Regions from separate parts of the Mesorhizobium sp. M0019 genome, predicted to be linked through region 2. Evidence: riboswitches for the same ligand, from Rfam matches in the RefSeq annotation. Region 2 holds a riboswitch; the other holds the start of a gene.

Region 1 (10,297 bases), on a different contig from region 2:
GTTGCCTGCCGGCTATCCGGTCGAACGCGCCGGGCAGATGGTGAACCCCATTACCGCGTGGGATCTGCTGGTGGATTCCCGTGTGCGGCCTGGCCAGTGGCTGGCTGTCACGGCCGGCTATTCGTCGATTTCGACAATGGTGATGCAGTTCGCCCAACGACGCGGTATCAACGTCATCGCGCTGGTGCGGCACTCGCACCAAAGCTTCGATCTGAAGACGCTTGGCGCCGCCGCCATTCTTGACCTTTCTGACTTGAAGGCAAGTATCCGGGAAGCGGTGATGGATATCACCGGTGGCGCCGGATTGAACGGGATTATCGACAATGTCGGCGGACCTGTCAGCGGCGAATTGATCCGCACCCTGGCGCTCGGCGGGCAGATGGTGATCAATGGCGGCATGAGTGCCGAGCGCTTCGAACTGCACAATTTCGATGTGTTGCTGAGCGGCGTCGAGATCAGGGCGAATATCTATCGCTATTTCTTTTCGCCGCCGGCCGAAGCCGACCGGCCTGTGCTACGCGAGGTTATCGACACCTTCGGCCAGCCCGGCTTCCACGTTCCTGTCGGCGGTCTCCACGCGCTGACCGAGTTCAAGCTTGCCGTGGCAAACAGCCTGGATCGCGCCGATCTTGGAAAACAGATTTTCAGGATGTAGCCCAGACCACCGAAAACATCATGGTCAACGATAAAAGAAGCTACGTCGCGATCCGTCTTGTCACCTCTTCCAGCCAGTGGTCGCTGATACCCAGTGCTTCAAGGTGCTCCAGCGTGCTGAGCACGTAGTCCTCATTCCTCCCCGACTGGCCGACGGCGCCGCGAACGACGGTCGCCGCCTCGGCCGGGTCGAGCGCACCGGCATATTGCTCATGGCTGCGGTCCACGACATAGGCGATGGCTTCGACCGTCCCGCTCCCATCCGTTTCACTCTTGTCGAGGCGAACGCTGAGCACACGTTCGAGATAGACGTTGGTGACCAGCTCGCGTTCGCGCAGATAGGTAATGACCTCGTTGCGCAGCTCGCCTGGAACCCGGAACGCCAGCCCGATGCAGGAGCCTCCGCGGTCGAGGCCGAGCACCAGGCCCGGCCGTTCGCGCGTGCCGCGATGCACGAAAGAATAGACGCAGAGCGAACGGCGGTAGCCATGCAGGCGCGCGCGCCGCGTCTCGACATGCGCGAATCCCGGTCGCCAAATCAGTGAGCCGTAGCCAAAAACCCAAAAATCGCCCATATCGCCAAGCCTGATTGTGACGACCACCTCACCGGTGGTGTTTCAGTCCGTCTGCCTATTGGTGCCGCAAGCGACAGCCCACCCGTGCCACCCCGCGTTAACGAAAGCCGCAGCATGACGTCAAGTGACGAGCGCCCGCCGCCCAGCCAACGTCGCCGCCTGTTGTGGCTTGCCGCTTTCATTCTCGTGCTGTTCGGCATCTACAGCGCGGGCTGGTTCTACCTGGCGGACCTGGTCGAGAGCGCAACCAAAAAGGCGGTCGCCGACCTCGACGACAAAGGCATCAAGGCCGACTGCGCCAATCTCGCGGTCAGCGGCTATCCCTTCAGCTTCACCGTTTCCTGCGACAGCCTGGCTTACGAGGACGACAGCCGCAACGTCGCGGCATCGACAGGCAAGATCAACGCCGCCACGCAGATCACGCGGCTTCTGTCGCCTGCCGCCGAGCTCAGGGGGCCGCTCAGGACCTCAGTTCCCGGCATGACCCCGCTCTGGATCGACTGGGATGATCTGCGGGCCGACATGAAGCTGTCCTGGCCGCTGCCGAGGCGCCTCTCGCTGCAGGCAGAAGGCCTGTCCGGCCAGACCGATCCGGCAGACGACACCGATCCCGTCTCGCTGTTCAGCGCCGGAACCGCCACCGGACAATTGCGCCCAAACGGCCCGGACATCGACTATGCCGGCAATTTCACCGATCTTGAAATCGACGCGGCGGCCATCGACGGGCGCGTCTTGCCGCCGCTCGACGGCAGCGGCGACCTGACGCTGAAGAACGGCGTCACGCTGATCAAGGCAAATCCGAAGAGCCTGCGCGGCCAGGCGGCCGAAATCCACAAGCTCGATCTGTCGTCCGGAACTGCGCGCATCACCGTTTCCGGACCGCTGTCGGTCGATGACGACGGTCTCATAAATGCCGACCTGACGATCAGGCTCAATGATCCAAAGGCCGTGGCGGCAATCCTCGCCACCGCCATCCCCGAGCAGAAGAAACAGATCCAAACCGGCTTTGCCGGACTGGCGCTGCTCGGCAACCAGCCGTCGATGCCGCTGAAGATCGTCAGGGGCAAGGCCTCGCTCGGCTTCATCCCGCTCGGCAAGATCAAGCCGCTCGACTAGAGCAACTCCAGGAAAAGTGTGAAACGGTTTTCCGTCCGGAATTGCGCAAAAACAAAGAGATAGAGCGGTTCGGCGTTTCTGTGAAACGATGAACCGCTGTAAGCCGGGCCGGCCTGCGATCGGCCTGCCGCGGCTTATCCCTTCGGCGGGTGTTCGACTGCCTGGCGGCCGAAATCCGGTACGTCGATGTCCTGGCCGGCCTCGATGATCGAGCGGCGGACGGCGCGGGTGCGGGTGAACAGGTCGAACAGTTTTTCGCCGTCGCCCCAGCGGATCGCCCGCTGCAGCGAGGACAGATCCTCGGAAAACCGCGCCAGCATTTCGAGAATGGCGTCCTTGTTGTGCAGGCAGACGTCGCGCCACATGGTCGGGTCGGACGCCGCGAGACGGGTGAAGTCGCGAAAGCCGGAAGCCGAGTATTTGATGACCTCGGACTTGGTCACCGACTCCAGATCGTCGGCGGTACCGACGATGTTATAGGCGATGATGTGCGGCAAGTGCGAAACGATGGCCAGCGTCATGTCGTGATGCTGCGGGTCCATCGTGTCGATGTTGGAGCCGCAGCGGCGCCAGAATTCCGAGAGCTTTTCCAGTGCTGCGGGATCGGTGCCGGGCAGCGGCGTGAAAATGCACCAGCGGTTCTCGAACAGTTCGGCAAAACCGGCGTCCGGTCCCGATTTTTCGGTGCCGGCCAAAGGATGGCCAGGGATGAAGTGCACGCCATCAGGCACGTGCGGCTGCATCTGCGCGATCACCGACGCCTTGGTCGAGCCGACATCGGTGAGGATGGCGCCCTTCTCCAGCGCCGGCGCGATCTCTGCGGCGACCGTGCCTGAAGAGCCGACCGGCACCGAAACGATAACCAGATCAGCATCGCGAACCGCCTCTTTCGCATCCGTCGTATAGGTGTCGCCAAGGCCGAGTTGGCTCGCGCGTGCCAGCGTCGCGTCGCTGCGCGTCGAAATCGCGACTTGGCCGGCGAGTCCCTCGCGGCGGATGACGCGGGCCAGCGACGAGCCGATCAGGCCGATGCCGACCAGCGCGATCTTTTCGAACATCGGTGAGGTCATGGTGTTCTAGCTTTTCAGGAATGTCGCGAGTGCTGCGACAACGCCGCGATTGGCCTCTTCGGTGCCGATGCTCATGCGCAGCGCGTTCGGAAAACCGTAGCCGGAAACGCGCCGCAATATGTAGCCGCGTGCACTGAGGTAGTCGTCGGCGGCCGCCGCCGAATGCTTTTTGTCCTCGGGAAAGTGGATGAGGATGAAATTGCCGACGCTCGGCGTCACCCGCAGCCCGAGCCCGCTTAGTTGCTCGCTCAGCCAGGCTAGCCAGGTCTCGTTGTGCGCGACGCTGCGTTCGATATGGGCGCGGTCGTGGATCGCCGCGATGCCGGCCTCGATCGCCGTCGCATTGACGTTGAAAGGCCCGCGCACGCGGTTGATCGCGTCGATGACGTGCATTGGCGCATACATCCAGCCGATCCGCGCCCCGCCCAGGCCCAATTTGGAGAAAGTGCGGGTCATGACCACGTTTTCCGCGCTGCCCACCAACTCGACGCCGGCTTCATAATCGTTGCGCCGGACATATTCGGCGTAAGCTGCATCCAGCACCAGAAGCACGTTTCGCGGCAGGCCGGCATGCAGGCGGCGCACCTCCTGGAACGGCACGTAGGTGCCGGTTGGATTGTTTGGATTGGCAAGGAAGATGATCCGGGTAGCCGGCGTCACCGCAGCGACGATCGCATGGATGTCGGCGCGTTCATCGGTCTCCTTGACCGTTACCGGGACGGCACCGGCCGACTGTATGTAGATCTTGTAGACCATGAAGCCGTGTTCGGTGATGATGGCTTCGTCGCCGGGTGCGAGATAGGTCTGCGCCAGCAGGCCCAGAATCTCGTCGGAGCCGTTGGAGCAGACGATGTTCGCCGGGTTGAGCCCGTGCACCTCGGCGATCGCTTCCCTCAGGCGCCTGGCGCTGCCGTCGGGATAGACCGCGAGCTTGTCGGCGACCGCGCGCGCGGCCTCTATCGCCTTTGGCGAAGGACCGAGCGGGTTCTCGTTCGCCGACAATTTATGGACCTTGGCGACACCTTCAGGCGCCGCGCTCTTGCCGGGCACATAGGCTTCGATGTCCATGATGCCGGCGCGGGGCGTTGGACGTGTCTGATCCGGTGTCTGGCTCATTCCATGAAATCCGTCGAGGATGCCTCCATCGGGAGGCCGCAGCGGAAATACAAGCCGTGGCCCGGAATGTCGAGGGGCGGCAATTCGGGATCAAGAACTTGCCGTTGACGAACCCACGCGCGAGTCATAGAAGAGCATCGACAGTTCCGTGGTGATTTGGCCGGTCGGCTTGCAGCCACGTTAAACAACTTGCTAAAGGGCCGTTTGCATCTTGTAACCGGCTTTGCGAAGGCATGGCCGGTTTTTTGTTGCCCGGGCTGGCTGTTGCCCAGACCGGCGGACAACGGAAGGCCGGGCAAGGAGATGTAATGGTCGCTTTGCGCGCTCGAAAAACCAACAACGAGGCCGACCAGCCGTCGAGCCCGGTGTTGCGTTTCGGCGCCGACAAGCCGCTCAAGCTCGACGCCGGCACGCTGCTGTCGCCGTTCCAGATCGCCTACCAGACCTATGGCACGCTCAACGATGCGCGCTCCAACGCCATCCTCGTCTGCCATGCGCTGACCGGCGACCAGCACGTCGCCAACACTAATCCGGTGACCGGCAAGCCGGGCTGGTGGGAAGTGCTGATCGGTCCCGGCAAGATCATCGATACCGACCGTTTCTTCGTCATCTCGTCAAACGTCATCGGCGGCTGTCTCGGCTCCACCGGCCCCGCCTCGACCAATCCCGCCACCGCCAAGCCCTACGGGCTCGACCTGCCGATCATCACCATCCGCGACATGGTGCGGGCGCAGTTGATGCTGGTCGAGCATTTCGGCATCGAACAGCTGTTCAGCGTGCTGGGCGGCTCGATGGGCGGCATGCAGGTGCTGCAATGGGCCTCCAGCTATCCGGAGCGCGTCTTCTCGGCGTTGCCGATCGCCACCGGTGCCCGCCATTCCTCGCAGAACATCGCTTTCCACGAGGTCGGCAGGCAGGCAGTGATGGCCGACCCGGACTGGCATGGCGGCAAATATTTCGAGCATGGCAAGCGGCCGGAAAAGGGGCTGGCGGTGGCGCGCATGGCCGCCCACATCACCTATCTGTCGGAAGCAGCGCTGCACCGCAAGTTCGGCCGCAACCTGCAGGACCGCGAAGCGCTGACCTTCGGCTTCGATGCCGACTTCCAGATCGAGAGCTATCTGCGCCATCAGGGCATGACCTTCGTCGATCGCTTCGATGCCAACTCCTATCTCTACATGACGCGGGCGATGGATTATTTCGATCTCGCCGCCGACCATGGCGGCCGGCTGGCCGATGCCTTCGCCGGCACCAAGACGCGCTTCTGCCTGGTTTCGTTCACTAGCGATTGGCTGTTCCCGACCGAGGAGAGCCGCTCGGTCGTGCACGCGCTGAACGCGGCCGGCGCCTCGGTATCGTTCGTCGAGATCGAGACCGACCGCGGCCACGACGCCTTCCTGCTCGACGAACCGGAACTGTTCGCCGCCATCAAGGGCTTCATCGCCTCGGCCGCGCGGGCGAGAGGGCTCGGCGCATGACCCCGAAAAGTTGCGGATTGTTCGGATCAGGACCATGTGCCGAGCAAGAGCCGAAGGCATGAGCGTCAACCGCGCCCAGCGCGTCGACCTCGAAGTCGTCGCCGATCTCATCCCGCCGCAGTCGCGGGTGCTGGACGTCGGTTCCGGCGACGGCCTGCTGCTCGAATTGCTGCAGGAGACCAAGAAGGTCGATGGCCGCGGGCTGGAACTGTCGCAGCGCGGCGTCAACGAATGCGTGGCGCGCGGCCTGTCGGTTATTCAAGGCGATGCCGACAAGGATCTCCAATTCTATCCCGACAAGGGCTTCGACTTCGTCGTTCTGTCGCAGACCTTGCAGGCGACCCGCAATCCGAAGCTGGTGCTCGACGAACTGCTCCGGATCGGCAACCGCGCCATCGTCTCATTCCCGAATTTCGGCCACTGGCGGGTGCGCCTTTCGCTGCTCTTCAACGGCCGCATGCCGGTGACCAAGGACCTGCCCTATTCCTGGTACGACACGCCCAACATCCATTTCTGCACCATTCGCGACTTCGTCAATCTGTGCGACGAGCTTGGCGCGACAGTGGAAAAGGCAACCGCGCTCGACGCCAACGGCCAGCGGATCGGTTTCTCCATGCCTTGGTGGTTCTGGAACTTTTTCGGCCAGCAAGCGGTATTCCTGCTGAAACGATAGGTTTGACAGGCAGAAGCAACGAACCTCAGACCTGCGCAAGAAACCATATTTTCAATTTTCAATCCAATGAAGTTGCCCGGCATTCTTTGTTGCTTTAACAGGTCTCAAACGGGTTGGTTTGGGGGAAGCAATGAAGACGTTAGTATTAGCAATAGCTTTGATGTCGGCCACTTTGATTTCCGGATGCACGACGTCGAAGACCGATTTCCAGAATGGACAAGTCGCGTTGAGCGGCAGCCCGGCGCTGAAACGGCAGGCGATCCAGCGGTGCATGACCAAATTCAAGATGCGGTTCGGCAAGGTTGAAAGGGCAAACCTCGCCGCGCTCATGAACGTCCCGGATGCCGGATTGGAACACACGTTCTGCACGCGATTGATGAACGGCTTCGCGAACGGGAGGATCAACTACTCGGATTACCTGGCTGCATTGTCGCACGGCGACATGTCCAACGCGATCAAGGTGCTGCAGGGGCGGTGAAGCTGCCAATGCAGACGCGATCCAAATTCGGTGCCGCCAGATAGATGGCGGCACCATAGACGCCGGTTGTACCCGATCATTCCCCCTATTCAAGCACGTCCGTGGCCTTGTGCGGGTGCTGGACGCCGTCGACGAAGACCACGTCGGACTGGGAATTGCCGGTACGCAGCGGCAATATCTCCTGATAGGCGGGCGAGTCGTACCATGCACGTGCCTGCTGCCGGTTGGGAAACTCGATGACTATGAGATAGCCCGGCCAGGTGTTTTCAACGACTTCCACCTCGCCTCCGTGCACCACGAAGCGGCCGCCAAACGGTTCCAGCGTTTCATCGATCTTGTGCAGGTACTCGACGATCTGCGGCCCCGGCGTGACCTGGCGCATATGGGCGACGGCATAGGCGGTCGTGGCGTATCTCCTTGTGGTCGAAGGCCGGACAACCGGCTTGATGGGAGCAGTTTGCCGAGACGTAATGCGCTGGTCGATTACCCCAGAGGTAATGACACTGAATACAAAAACGAAGCGCGGCTGCCGTCACCTGAAAGATATTTCCGCCTGGCACCGATGATTTCCACCCACCTGCGCTGTCCTTATCGATGAGCGCGCCTGGATGGTCCGGCGGCCGGGAACGAGAGGTGATCCATGGGATCGTTGCAAAATCAGAATGTCGTCGTCGTCGGAGGCAGCCGTGGTGTCGGCCGCTCGATCGCGGAGGCGGCTCTCAAGGAGAAAGCGACGGTGCTGGCCGTTGCCCGCGGAAAACAGGCCCTGGCGCAATTTGCCTGGGAGGTCTCGGGCGTGAAGACGCTCGCGGTCGATGCTACGGTGGACTCCGCCCCGGATAAGGTCTTCGCCGCGCTTGAGCCGGACGTGCTGGTGATCTGCGCAGGTGCGCTGGCGCCTTCTGCGCCGGTGCATGAACAGAACTGGAAGGCGTTCTCGGCAAATTGGGACACGGACGTCAAGGCGTCGTTCCTGTTTTGCCGGGCCGCTCTGCGGCGTCCGCTCAAGCCGGGGACCCGGATCGTTCTGATCTCCAGCGGCGCGGCCTTGACCGGCGGACCACCGAACGCCGGCGGCTATGCCGGCGCAAAACGCATGCAGATGTTCCTGGCCGGTCATAGCCAGAAGGAGGCCGACCGGCTTGGCCTCGGCCTGCGCTTCATGGCGCTCGCGCCGATGCGCATCATGCCGGAAACCGGCGTGGGCAAGGCCGGCGTCGACAGCATAGCGGCCTATATGGGCATCCAGCCGGCGGACTTCAACGCCGCCATGACCGACATGCAAACGCCGGCCGATGTCGGACGGGCGGTGGTCGCACTCGCCACCGGCCAGCCGCAAGGCAGTTCCTTCATGGTGAGCGGCAGCGGGCTTGCCCCGGCCGCCTGAGGGGCGCGTAATGCAACGCTCGCTCGTAACCGCACAAGCCACATGACAGACGCTCAACCACCTCTGGAACCATCACGCCAGCCGATCCTCGATCGGCTGGCCTTCGAGAGGGTCACGGCCGCGCATCGCCGCGAGCTCAAGCTGCATTGTTATCGCATGATGGGTTCGCTGCACGAGGCCGACGACCTCGTCCAGGACACGTTGCTTCGCGCCTGGCGCGCAAGATCAGAGTTCGACGGGCGAGGTTCGGTTCGCGGTTGGCTCTACATGATCGCCACCAACGCTTGCCTCAACGCCATCAAGGCGAGGTCGAGGGCGCGTCGCATTCTCCGGGAACCCGGACGGCCGCCCTCGCACGGGGCGGCCATAGGCGGGCCGGTAGCCGACATCGCCTGGCTGGAGCCCTACCCCGACGCCGAGCTTCCAGACATTGCCGGCAGCGAGCCAGGTCCGGAAGCCCGTTACGAGAGCCGCGAGGCCGTCCAGCTCGCCTTCGTCGCGGCGATCCAGGATCTGCCGCCCAGGCAGCGCGCCGCGCTGCTGCTTGCCGACGTCCTCGGATGGTCGGCCGTCGAGACGGCGCGTTTGCTGGGCGGATCGACGGCTTCGATCAACAGCGCGTTGCAGCGCGCCCGCGCAACCCTTGCAGCGCGCTATCCTCAGGGACGGCCGGCCAGCCGATCACGGCCCAGCCCCGAAGAAGGCCTGCTGCTCGAACGCTACATGCAGGCTTGGCAGGCCGCCAATCTCGACAGCTTGATCGAGCTGCTGCGTGAGGACGCCATCTATACCATGCCGCCTTGGCGTGAATGGTATCAAGGCCGCGAAGCGATCCGCGGTTTCTTCGAGACCGTCTGGCCGAGGTTTGGCGGCTTTCGCACGCTGGCCACCCGTGCCAATGCCCAGCCGGCGGTCGGGGTTTATTCCCGCAGCCACGACGGCCCTGAATGGCGGGCCCATTCCCTGCATGTGTTCGACGCAGCCGAGGGCGGGATCGCTTCCTTGACGATCTTCATAGGGCCGCTCGGGCCATCTCTGTTCCCGGCCTTCGGCCTGCCACCAGCTTAGCTTACCCCTGGGCCAGCCTTATCGGTCGAGTTCCGGGAAATATGGGTCCGAGAAAAACCTTCGGTCGCGCTCGCCTTGCAGGCAGTCGATCGGTGCGTCGATGCGGATCGTCCTCGGATCCACCTTGGGATACTCGATGCCGCTGACCTCGAGGATCAGTTTGCGGCGAGTGGCGGTGGCGAATTCGGAAGCAGCATAGATCGGCAGCACGAACGAGCCCGGCCCGCCGGTGACGCATTCGGCATAGTACCGGTCGAGATGGCTGAAGGTGGGTGACGGGCTGATCAGGATCGGCAGCCCGTTGATGACGATGCCCTTCGCCAGCGCCGCATCGCGTGCCGTTGTGACCGGCAAGCCGGTGTTGTTTGGGCCGTCCCCCGAGACGTCGATGACGCGGCGTTTGCCGGTGAAGGCCGTGCCGTTGAAAAGCTCGGCACCGAAAGCCACAGCACCGGAAATCGAGGTGCCGCGAAAGCTCCTGAACGGGCGGGCCGCGATCTTGTCGGCGAAAGCGTTGGCGCTCTCCTTGCTGTCGACGACCTGCCAGGCAATGACCGCATCGTCGCGGATGGTGCCGGCCCATTCGAAATAGGCGATGGCGATGCGGCCGAAGGTGCCGGCACGCACGGCGTTGATGAAGTCGGGGTGGCGCAGCGCCGCGACATAGCCGGCGCGCTGCAGG
Region 2 (10,297 bases):
AGTTGCTCATTCTCGACGAGCCGACCGCGAGCCTGTCCGAAAAGGACAGCCAGGCGCTGCTCGATCTGCTGCTCGAATTCAAGCGGCAAGGCATCACTTCGATCCTGATCTCGCACAAGCTCAACGAGGTGAACCGGGTCGCCGACAAGGTCACCATCATCCGTGACGGGCGGACCATCGAGACGCTGGCCAAGAAGGACATCTCGGAGGACCGCATCATTACCTCGATGGTCGGCCGTTCGCTCGACGACCGCTATCCGCCGCGCGAGCCGAAGATCGGCGAGACCGTTCTCGAAGTGAAAAACTGGTCGGTCTACCACCCCATCCATGCCGAGCGGCAGGTCATCAAGGGTATCAACCTCAACGCCCGCAAGGGCGAAGTGGTCGGCATTGCCGGGCTCATGGGCGCCGGCCGGACCGAGTTTGCCATGAGCCTGTTCGGCCGCTCCTATGGCCGTCGCATCACCGGCGAGGTGTTCCTCAACGGCAAGCCGATCGACGTCTCTTCGGTGAGCAAGGCGGTGGAACACGGCATCGCCTACGTTACCGAGGACCGCAAGACCTACGGTCTCAACTTGATCGACCACATCAAGCACAACATCACGCTGGCCAACCTGCCCGGCGTGTCGCGCCACGGCGTGATCGACGATTTGCGCGAGCTTTCGGTCGCCAACGATTATCGCGGCAGGACCAATATCCGCGCCTCGAGCGTCTACCAGATGACCGGCAACCTTTCTGGCGGCAATCAGCAGAAGGTGGTGCTGTCGAAATGGCTGTTCGCCAATCCGGAAGTGCTGATCCTCGACGAGCCGACACGCGGTATCGACGTCGGCGCCAAGTATGAAATCTATACGATCATCGCGCGTCTCGCCTCCGAGGGTAAGGCAATCATCGTCATCTCGTCGGAAATGCCCGAACTGCTCGGCATCACCGACCGCATCTACGTCATGAACGAAGGACGCATCGTCGGCGAAATGGCGGCAAGCGACGCCAGCCAGGAAAAGATAATGCGCGCCATCGTCCGCGGAGAAGGAAAAGCATCATGAGCACCGAAAGCGCTCCCGGGCCGCAGACCGGCGTTGCCCAGGATCTACAACAGGGACCTCGCATTGCCGTCTCGGCGCTGGTCACCAACCTGCGCGAATACGGGTTGGTGCTGGCGTTGATCGCAATCATGGTGTTCTTCCAGTTCACCACGTCCGGAACGCTGTTCAAGCCGGTGAACCTCAGCAATCTCGTGCAGCAGAACAGCTTCATCATCGTGATGGCGCTGGGCATGCTTCTGGTGATCGTTTCGGGTCACATCGATCTCAGCGTCGGCTCCGTCGCCGGCTTCATCGGCGCACTGGCGGCGATGATGATGGTCATCTGGCCGCTTGGCCCATTGAGCAATCCGCTGGTGGTGTCGATCATCTGCCTGATCGTCGGTGGTGCGATCGGCGCGGCACAAGGCTACTGGATTGCCTATCACCGAATACCGAGCTTTATCGTCACGCTGGCGGGCATGCTGATCTTCCGCGGCATCTGCCAGGCGCTGCTGGGTGGCGGGTCTTCCGTAGGGCCGCTTCCCGTCGGCTTCAAGGCGCTCAGTTCCGGCTTCATTCCGGACCTGATCGGCCCATTGACGCTGATACCGCCAACCGTGAACGCCGCCGGCAAAACCATTGTCGGCAGCGGCCTGACGCTGCACCTGACGACGATCGTGATCGGCCTCGTCGCCGTGCTCGCCTATGCCTATTTCGGGCTCAGGGCACGGCGCACCCGCGAAAAGCATGGCTACGAAGCCGAGCCCTTCTCGCTGTTCGTCGTCAAGACCCTGGTGATCAGCGCGCTGGCGCTGTTTCTCGTCTACCAATTCGCCACCTATAGGGGCCTCCCCATCGTTCTCATGGTGATGGGCGTGCTGATCGCGTTGTTCGTCTTCGTTACCAAACGCATGACGATCGGCCGTCGCATCTATGCGATGGGCGGCAATGCCAAGGCAGCCCAGCTATCGGGCATCAAGACCGAACGGCTGACGTTGATGGTGTTCGTCAATATGGGCGTGCTGTCGGCACTCGGCGGCCTGATTATCGCAGCGCGCCTGGGGCAGGCTGTGCCGGCGGCCGGCCTCGGCAGCGAGCTCGACGTCATCGCCGCGGTGTTCATCGGTGGCGCTTCGGCGATGGGCGGCGTCGGCCAGGTGATCGGCGCGGTGGTCGGCGGCTTCATCATGGGCGTCATGAACAACGGCATGTCGATCATGGGCGTCAATGTCGATTGGCAGCAGGTGGTCAAAGGCCTGGTGCTGCTCGGCGCCGTCGTCTTCGACGTCTACAACAAGAACAAGGCTTGAGAGGCAACCAGGAGGCATACGGGTCACATCGCGGCGCTGCCGGGCGGCGCAAAGAAGTCCCCCCCGAGGGACCTGATCCGCGAGCGCAATCCGGACGAAGAATTTCAACCGAGGCGCGGACAGGGTCCGGGCCGCGCGGGGCAGGGTTTGCCGAGAAAGGGCAGGCCAGCCCACAATTCAGAGAGGGTTACCATGCTGATCTCACAAATCCTCGACGACGCCGAGACGATCCGCGTCGTTGCCCGCAACGGCGGCAAGACCCGCGTCATCAACGGCGCCCGCAGCGTCTATTCGCTGGCGATGGAAGCCGCGCGTACCGGCAGCGGGCTTGTCGCCCTGATCGAGCGCAAGGGCTTCGGCGAAACCGTCGATCTCGACGCAGCCTACAAGAAGGGCCGGCTGCTGTCGCCGATCAACCATCCCGATCCGGCGCATCTCCATCTCACCGGCACCGGGCTGACGCATCTCGGCTCCGCCGCGACCCGCGATTCCATGCACAAGAAGCTCAGCACGGACGGCGAGGAACAGCTGACCGATTCCATGAAGATGTTCCGCATGGGGCTTGAGGGCGGCAAGCCGGCGAAAGGCCAGACCGGCGTGCAGCCGGAATGGTTCTACAAGGGCAACGGCACCATGGCAGTAGCGCCCGGGGCGGCGCTTATGTCGCCCGCCTTCGCTCAGGATGCCGGCGAGGAGCCGGAAATTGCCGGCATCTATGTGATCGGTGACGACGGCGCCCCGTTCCGTGTCGGCTTCACCCTGTCGAACGAGTTTTCCGACCACGTCACCGAGCGTGTGAACTACCTCTTCCTCGCCCATTCCAAGCTGCGCAACGCCTCGTTCGGGCCGGAGATCCTGATCGGCGACCTGCCGTCCGACATCCGCGGCGCTTCACGCATCCTGCGCGACGGCAAGCTGCTTTGGGAAAAGCCGTTCCTGTCGGGCGAGGCGAACATGTCGCACACCATTGGCAATCTCGAGCATCACCACTTCAAATACTCGGCCTTCCGCCAGCCGGGCGACGTGCATGTGCACATGTTCGGCACGGCGACGCTGTCCTTCGCCGACGGCATCAGGACCGAGGCCGGCGACGTATTCGAAATCGAGGCGCAGGATTTCGGCCTGCCTTTGCGCAACCCGCTTGAAATCGAGCAGCCGGTGAAGGTGGCGGTGAAGGCGTTGTAAACTGGTGACATAATTCAGGGGCGAGAAATGAACGGCCTGCGGATTGGCACTGTGTTCGTAAGTTTAGTCCTGTTCCTCGCCTATTTCTCCCCAGCGGCTTACAGCGCCGGACAATGCAGCGCAAAATCCTATCGCGAGGCCCGGATGTCGATGACTAACCGGCTTCTGGCCACCGGCTATTCGAAATCGCAAGTGAGCTTTCTGATGCGCAACGCGGATCGCATGACGTCCGCACTCCGCGCTGACAGACTGAACGACAATGGCAGAGCCTGCGGTGTCGACTCCGCCAGAGCCCATGTGCTGGGATGTATCGACAAGCAGTTGTTCCCCTTGCAGTCCAGCTCAAGCGCCTCACTTGACGACGAGAAGCAAACCAGAGGATTTTGGGGGAAGAAGCGATTGGCAGTGCGAGAACTGCTCTTTATCGGTCAGTTTCATGGCTGCCTTGGCGCCGCGAAAGAATATCTGTTTCGCGGCTGACGGAATTGCGAACAAGCTCAGCGCGCGGCGCGGAAATGCTTGGACAATTTCAGACCCTGCGCCTGATAGTTCGAGCCTAGATCTGTGCCGTAGAGCGCCCGCGGCCGTTTCAGCATGTGCTCGTAGACCAACCGTCCAACGATCTGGCCGTGATCGAGGATGAACGGCACTTCGTGGCTACGCACCTCGAGCACCGCCCGGCTGCCGGTGCCGCCCGACGCCGAATGGCCGAAACCCGGATCGAAGAAGCCGGCATAGTGGACGCGGAATTCGCCGACCAGCGGGTCGAAAGGCGTCATTTCGGCGGCGTAGAGTGGCGGCACATGCACCGCCTCGCGCGACACCAGAATATAGAATTCGTCCGGATCGAGCACCAGCTCGCCGGCACCGCTCTTGTAGAGCGGCTCCCAGAAATCGACCACATCCTGCGCGGCGCGCTTGTCGACGTCGACCAGGCCGGTGTGGTGCTTGCCGCGATAGCCGACCAGCCCGTCCTTGTCGCCGTCGAGATCGATCGACAGCGCGATGCCGCCGCCTGAGATGTTGGGCGGTTCGGTGGCGACCAGCATCTCGGCGCGGTGCAACTCGTGCAGCTCGCTTTCCGACAAGAGCGCATTGCCGGTGCGGAACCTGATCTGCGACAGCCGCGAGCCGGTCCGCACGACGATCGGGAAAGTGCGCGGGCTGACCTCCAGATAGAGCGGGCCTTCATAGCCGGCGGCGATCTTGTCGAACTCGTGGCCACGGTCGGTCATTACCCGGGTGAAGATATCGAGCCGTCCGGTCGAGCTTTTCGGGTTGGCGGAGGCGGAAATATGGGCGGGCAGCGCCAGGTTTTCGAGCAGCGGCACGATGTAGACGCAGCCGGTTTCCAGCACGGCACCTTCGGCGAGGTTGATCTCGTGCAGCTTCAGCCGGTCGAGCTTGTCGACAACCCTGTGGTCCGGGCCGGGCAAGAAGGAAGCGCGCACCCGCCAGGCCTTGTCGCCGAGCCTGAGGTCAAGGCTGGCCGGCTGGATCTGATCGGCATCGAGCGTGCGCGGCGATTTCAGCGCGCCCGTCTGGAACAGCGCGGAAATATCCTGATCGGGAAGAATGCCTGTCTGCCGCAAGGGTCTGGCTCCGTTCGAACGCCGGGCGAGGTCTTGTTCTGTCGCAGGACGCCTTTGGCACCTGCTTGGTACAACCCTCTTAATCATGCCGGCAATTGACGCAAGCGTGGCGCGGGTCTAAAGCTCGTTATCCCGTGGTGATTTGGCCGGTCGGCTTGCAGCCACGTTAAACAAGTCGCTAAAGGACCGTCGGGCCGCAAGGCCATATGGACCGGTTGCGACTTTCGCGACCGGTTTTTTGTTGTTTGGACCAATTTTGGTGTTTGGATGGAATGATGACCAAGAAGCGCGACTGGAAGCCTCAGACCGCACTCGTGCATGCCGGGACGCTGCGTTCCGGCTTCGGCGAGACCTCCGAGGCGATGTATCTCACCCAAGGCTATGTCTACGAGACGGCGCAAGCGGCGGAGGCCCGCTTCAAGGGCGAGGAGCCGGGCTTCATCTATTCGCGCTATGCCAATCCGACGGTCGACATGTTTGAGAAACGCATGTGCGCGCTGGAAGGAGCCGAGGACGCGCGCGCCACGGCATCCGGCATGGCGGCGGTGACGGCAGCACTGCTGTGCAGCGCCAAGGCGGGCGACCATATCGTGGCGGCGCGCGCGCTGTTCGGCTCCTGCCGCTGGGTGGTCGAGACGCTGGCGCCGAAATACGGCATTGAGGCAACGCTGGTCGACGGCACCGACATCGCCAATTGGGAAAAGGCGGTCAAGCCCAACACCAAACTGTTTTTCCTGGAAAGCCCTACCAATCCAACGCTGGAGGTAGTCGACATTGCCGCCGTCGCGGCACTTGCCAATTCGATCGGCGCCAGGCTGATCGTCGACAATGTCTTCGCTACGCCCTTGCAGCAGAAACCCCTGCAGCTTGGCGCCCACATCGTCGTCTATTCGGCCACGAAGCATATTGACGGCCAGGGGCGCTGTCTTGGCGGCATCGTTCTGTCGGACAAGAAATGGATCGACGAGAACCTGCATGACTATTTCCGCCACACCGGCCCAAGCCTCTCGCCCTTCAATGCCTGGACGCTGCTGAAAGGCCTGGAGACGCTGCCGCTACGCGTACGCCAGCAGACGGAAAGTGCCGGCCGCATCGCGGATTTCCTGGCCGAGCGCCCGCAAATCGCCCGCGTCATCTATCCCGGCCGCGCCGACCACCCGCAAGCGGCCGTGGTCCAGAAGCAGATGTCGGGCGGCTCGACGCTGATTTGCCTCGATGTGAAGGGCGGCAAGCAGGCGGCCTTTGCCTTCCAGAACGCACTCGAGGTCGTGCTGATTTCCAACAATCTCGGCGACGCCAAGAGCCTGATCACCCATCCGGCGACGACGACGCACAAGAACTTGACCGATGAGGCCCGCGCCGAGCTCGGCATCGGACCGGGAACGCTCAGGCTGTCAGTTGGCCTTGAGGACGCCGACGACCTGCTCGAAGACATCGAGCAGGCACTGAGAGTTGCCGGATAAGGGCTGGCCGAATAGAGGCGAGCGGGGACGCGCCGATCAGGCGCCGGACGGGGTCTCTTCCAGCTCTGCGACGGCCTTGGTCTGGATAGTCATCACATTGCCGCGCCAGTCGACGGCGCCGCTCAGCCATCCGCGCGCCCAAATGGCGGGAAGCATCAGGTCTCGCGCCATCATCGCCAGGATGGTGCGCAGCGACAGGTGCCATCCCTTGGCCGAGGCCAAGGCGCATTCCGGCAGGTAGGCCGCGACCAGCACGGCGATGGCGGTTGCCGGCAGGCTGACGCCGGCGTCAGCCGCCGCGATCAGCGCAAGCACCAGCGGCGGCGCTGCGCCGATCAGGATCTCGGGGGCGAAGAACAGCGCGAAGGTGACGCGGCGCAGCCGCGCCCAGCGCGCCTGCCGCGACCAGATCTCGCCAAACGTGCGCCGGCCGAGCGGCTGTTCGAAGGGCGAGGCGACAAGATTGACCCGCAGTCCGAACCCGTTGACCAGCTTGGTCGCGGCGGCGTCTTCGGCGATCTCGGCAGCAAGCGCGCAGATGCCGCCATTGGCGTCGAGCATCGGCTTATTCCACAACATGCTCTTGCCCTGCGCGAAGCCGAGGCCGAGCGCCTCTCCGGCGTACTGCCAGCGTGCCTGCAGCGTGTTGAGAAAGGTGCATTCGACCTCCCCCCAGAAGCCGTCCGGCCGCGAGCCGATCGGCGTCGAGCAGACGAGGCCGGTGTCGTGCCGCCACGCCGCCATCAGGTGCTGGACGTAGTCGCTCGGCATAAGCACGTTGGAATCGGCAAGGATGACCCAGCTATAATGCGCCGCTTCCCAACCCTTCACGCAATTGTTGAGTTTTGGATTGCCGCTGATGCGGTCGTCACCGACTAGAAGGCGGGCGCGAATAGCTGGAAAGCGCGCCATTGCGGCGGTGATCGGCTTGACCACCGGGTCGTCGGCATGGGCAACGCAGAAGATGAGTTCGTAGCGCGCCCAGTCGAGTGAGAAGGCGCGCTCCAGCGTCTCTTCGGCAAACGGCTCGACGCCGCGCGCCGGGATGACGATCGATACCGGCGGCGCGTTGGCCGCGGGCGGTGCGATCCTGCCTGGTCGCTTCAGCTTCAGCGAAGCTAACAGGATGCTGGCGAGATTTGAAAGAAGGAGGGCTATGGAAAGGAGGGCGGCTGCGAATGTCGGTTCCATCGAGATCTGGTCACTCCAGAAGTGCCGGCCGCATGACGGCCGTTTTCAACAATTCGACAGAACGCTGAGTCGCCCGGCACAAGCCTGCACACCATCATTGTCATGTGTCACTTAAATGACATTGTTTTTCGGCACCTGCCCTCGAGTCGGGCAAGAAGATGACGCGCATCGTTGATCAAACTGCGCTGAGCGTCGAAGTTCCATCTACATTGCTTTGGAGCAGTTTATGTACAGCGCCGTCACCCGCAACATCGAAGTGCAGGTCAGGCCGTTCTATCTGGAGGATCACTCCGACCCGCCGCAAAACCGTTATGTCTGGGGATATCAGGTGACCATCGACAATCAGTCGGATGAGTTCGTGCAGCTTCTGTCGCGCTACTGGCACATTACCGACGGCACCGGCAAGGTCGAGGAAGTGCGCGGCCCCGGGGTCGTCGGCGAGCAACCCGGACTCAACCCCGGCGACAGCTATCAGTATACGTCTGGATGCCCGCTCTCGACGCCGTCCGGCATCATGGTCGGGCACTACACCATGCGCAACAAGCGGGGCGAGACGTTCGACGTCGCCATCCCCGCCTTCTCGCTCGACTTGCCGGGAATGCGGCGCACCATCAATTGACGGCCGTCATCCGGCCGCTGCAAACTCCGCCGGGTCGAAGTCATATTGCTTCGAGCAGAATTCGCAGGCGACGTGAATGCTGCCATCCTCGGTGCTGTCCCTGATCTCCTCGGCGGAAAAGCCTTCGAGGATGCCGTGGATCTTCTCCCTCGAGCATGAGCATTGGTCGGCGACCGGCACCCCGCCGAACACGCGGACGCCATGCTCGTGGAAAAGCCGGTAAAGCAGCCGTTCGGCGCCGATCGTCGGATCGATCAGCTCGGTCGGTTCAATAGTACCAAGCAGCGCCAGCAGCTCCTGCCAGGAATTGTCGGTCGGGTCGTGGATTTCCTCACGCGGATCGCCGTCGCCACCGGGAAGGTCGGGTACGCGCATGCGCTCCGCCGACTGCGGCAGGAATTGTGCCAGCAGGCCACCGGCCCGCCATTGCTCGCGGGCACCGCCGACGCCGGGCGTCAGAAGCTTGGCAACCGAAAGCCGGAGGTCGGTCGGAATCTGCTCCGACTGGCGGAAATAGGTGCGTGCGGCATGTTCCAGTGTGACGCCGTCGAGCTGGACGATGCCCTGGTAGCGTTGTGTGTGCGCGCCCTGGTCGATGGTCAGCGCCAGGACGCCGCTGCCGAGCAGCGTCTGCGGTGACGTCTCGCCGGCAGAAGTCAAAGCCTGCAGCCGGTCGGCATCGAAGCGGGCATAAGCGCGCAGCGCTTGCGGCGTGGAGAAATCCGCGACCAGCATGTCGACCGGCCCGTCGGTGCGGGTCTGCAGAATGAACTTGCCCTCGAACTTCAGCGAAGTTCCGAGCAATACCGTCAACACACAGGCTTCAGCCAGGAGCCGGGCGACCGGCTCGGGATAGTCGTGGCGGCTCAGAATAGCATCGAGCATCGGCCCGAGCTGGACGGTGCGACCGCGCACGTCGAGCGGGCCGACCTCGAACGGCACGACATGGTCGTCGCCGGCGTAGCCGAATTCGCCGAGCTTGGGTTTATGTTCAGCCAATTGATGAGTTTCCAACATGACAAAGCTCCGGGGCGCGGCGATGCCGCCCTCCGGGGCGCATGCGACGAGACGCGCTCGATTTGCGTGGTGCGCCTGAGATAGGCACCACCAACTCCCGGATCAAGGCGGCCCAGATCAAGGCGGCGCAGATCAGGCCGGCCCGGATCACCGCGGCTCGTATCAAGCGCCCAGGCACCAGGCCAGGACCGCCTTCTGGGCATGGAGCCGGTTCTCGGCCTCATCGAACACCACCGAATGCGGTCCGTCGATGACCTCGTCGGTAACCTCCTCACCGCGATGCGCCGGTAGACAGTGCATGAACAGCGCGTCCGGCTTGGCTTTCGCCATCAGTGCCGCATTGACCTGATAGGGCAGGAAGACATTGTGGCCGCGGGCACGGTGCTCCTGGCCCATCGACACCCAGCAGTCGGTGACGATGCAGTCGGCCTCGTGAACGGCCTCCTCGGGCGAACGGGTGAATTTCAGCTTGCCGCCATTGGCTTTCGACCAGTCGACATGCTTCTGGGCCGGTTCGCTGCCCTCGGGCACGGCGACGTTCAGCTTGAAATGGAACCGCGCGGATGCCTCCAGCAGCGAATGCAGCACGTTGTTGCCGTCGCCGGTCCAGGCGATCGTTTTACCGGCCACCGGACCGCGGTGCTCTTCGAAGGTCATGATGTCGGCCATCAGCTGGCAGGGATGGGTCTCGTCGGTCAGCCCGTTGATGACGGGGACCGTAGCGTTTTCCGTCAGTTCCAGCAGCCGGTCATGCGAGGTGGTGCGGATCATGATGGCATCGACATAGCGCGACAGCACCTTGGCCGTGTCGGCAATGGTCTCCGAGCGGCCAAGCTGCATCTCGGTGCCGGTCAGCATGATCGTCTCGCCACCCAACTGCCGCATACCGACGTCG

The links. A riboswitch is a leader RNA that binds a small molecule or an ion and turns the genes downstream of it on or off. The one in region 2 is predicted to bind S-adenosylmethionine.
Region 1: linked by a shared signal. The riboswitch ahead of metX (homoserine O-acetyltransferase MetX) and the one ahead of NKK47_RS12405 (O-succinylhomoserine sulfhydrylase) in region 2 are both predicted to bind S-adenosylmethionine.

Annotation. Positions count from the first base shown of each region.
Region 1 covers NZ_JAMYVK010000015.1:102,656-112,952, forward strand. Annotated here, with positions in the region: gene NKK47_RS13720 (quinone oxidoreductase family protein) at 1-655, shown strand, start outside; gene NKK47_RS13725 (gamma-glutamylcyclotransferase) at 696-1,229, opposite strand; gene NKK47_RS13730 (DUF2125 domain-containing protein) at 1,344-2,345, shown strand; gene NKK47_RS13735 (prephenate/arogenate dehydrogenase family protein) at 2,480-3,415, opposite strand; gene hisC (histidinol-phosphate transaminase) at 3,422-4,531, opposite strand; SAM riboswitch at 4,670-4,747, shown strand; gene metX (homoserine O-acetyltransferase MetX) at 4,840-6,009, shown strand; gene metW (methionine biosynthesis protein MetW) at 6,068-6,682, shown strand; gene NKK47_RS13755 (hypothetical protein) at 6,734-6,955, opposite strand; gene NKK47_RS13760 (hypothetical protein) at 6,954-7,160, shown strand; gene NKK47_RS13765 (DUF1330 domain-containing protein) at 7,246-7,608, opposite strand; gene NKK47_RS13770 (SDR family NAD(P)-dependent oxidoreductase) at 7,801-8,547, shown strand; gene NKK47_RS13775 (RNA polymerase subunit sigma-70) at 8,590-9,615, shown strand; gene NKK47_RS13780 (DUF1194 domain-containing protein) at 9,634-10,297, opposite strand, start outside.
Region 2 covers NZ_JAMYVK010000013.1:103,904-114,200, reverse strand. Annotated here, with positions in the region: gene mmsA (multiple monosaccharide ABC transporter ATP-binding protein) at 1-1,046, shown strand, start outside; gene mmsB (multiple monosaccharide ABC transporter permease) at 1,043-2,335, shown strand; gene araD1 (AraD1 family protein) at 2,528-3,520, shown strand; gene NKK47_RS12415 (hypothetical protein) at 3,548-4,000, shown strand; gene NKK47_RS12410 (2'-deoxycytidine 5'-triphosphate deaminase) at 4,018-5,112, opposite strand; SAM riboswitch at 5,237-5,314, shown strand; gene NKK47_RS12405 (O-succinylhomoserine sulfhydrylase) at 5,385-6,575, shown strand; gene NKK47_RS12400 (glycosyltransferase) at 6,612-7,766, opposite strand; gene apaG (Co2+/Mg2+ efflux facilitator ApaG/CorD) at 7,993-8,385, shown strand; gene NKK47_RS12390 (Hsp33 family molecular chaperone) at 8,392-9,402, opposite strand; gene argF (ornithine carbamoyltransferase) at 9,565-10,297, opposite strand, start outside.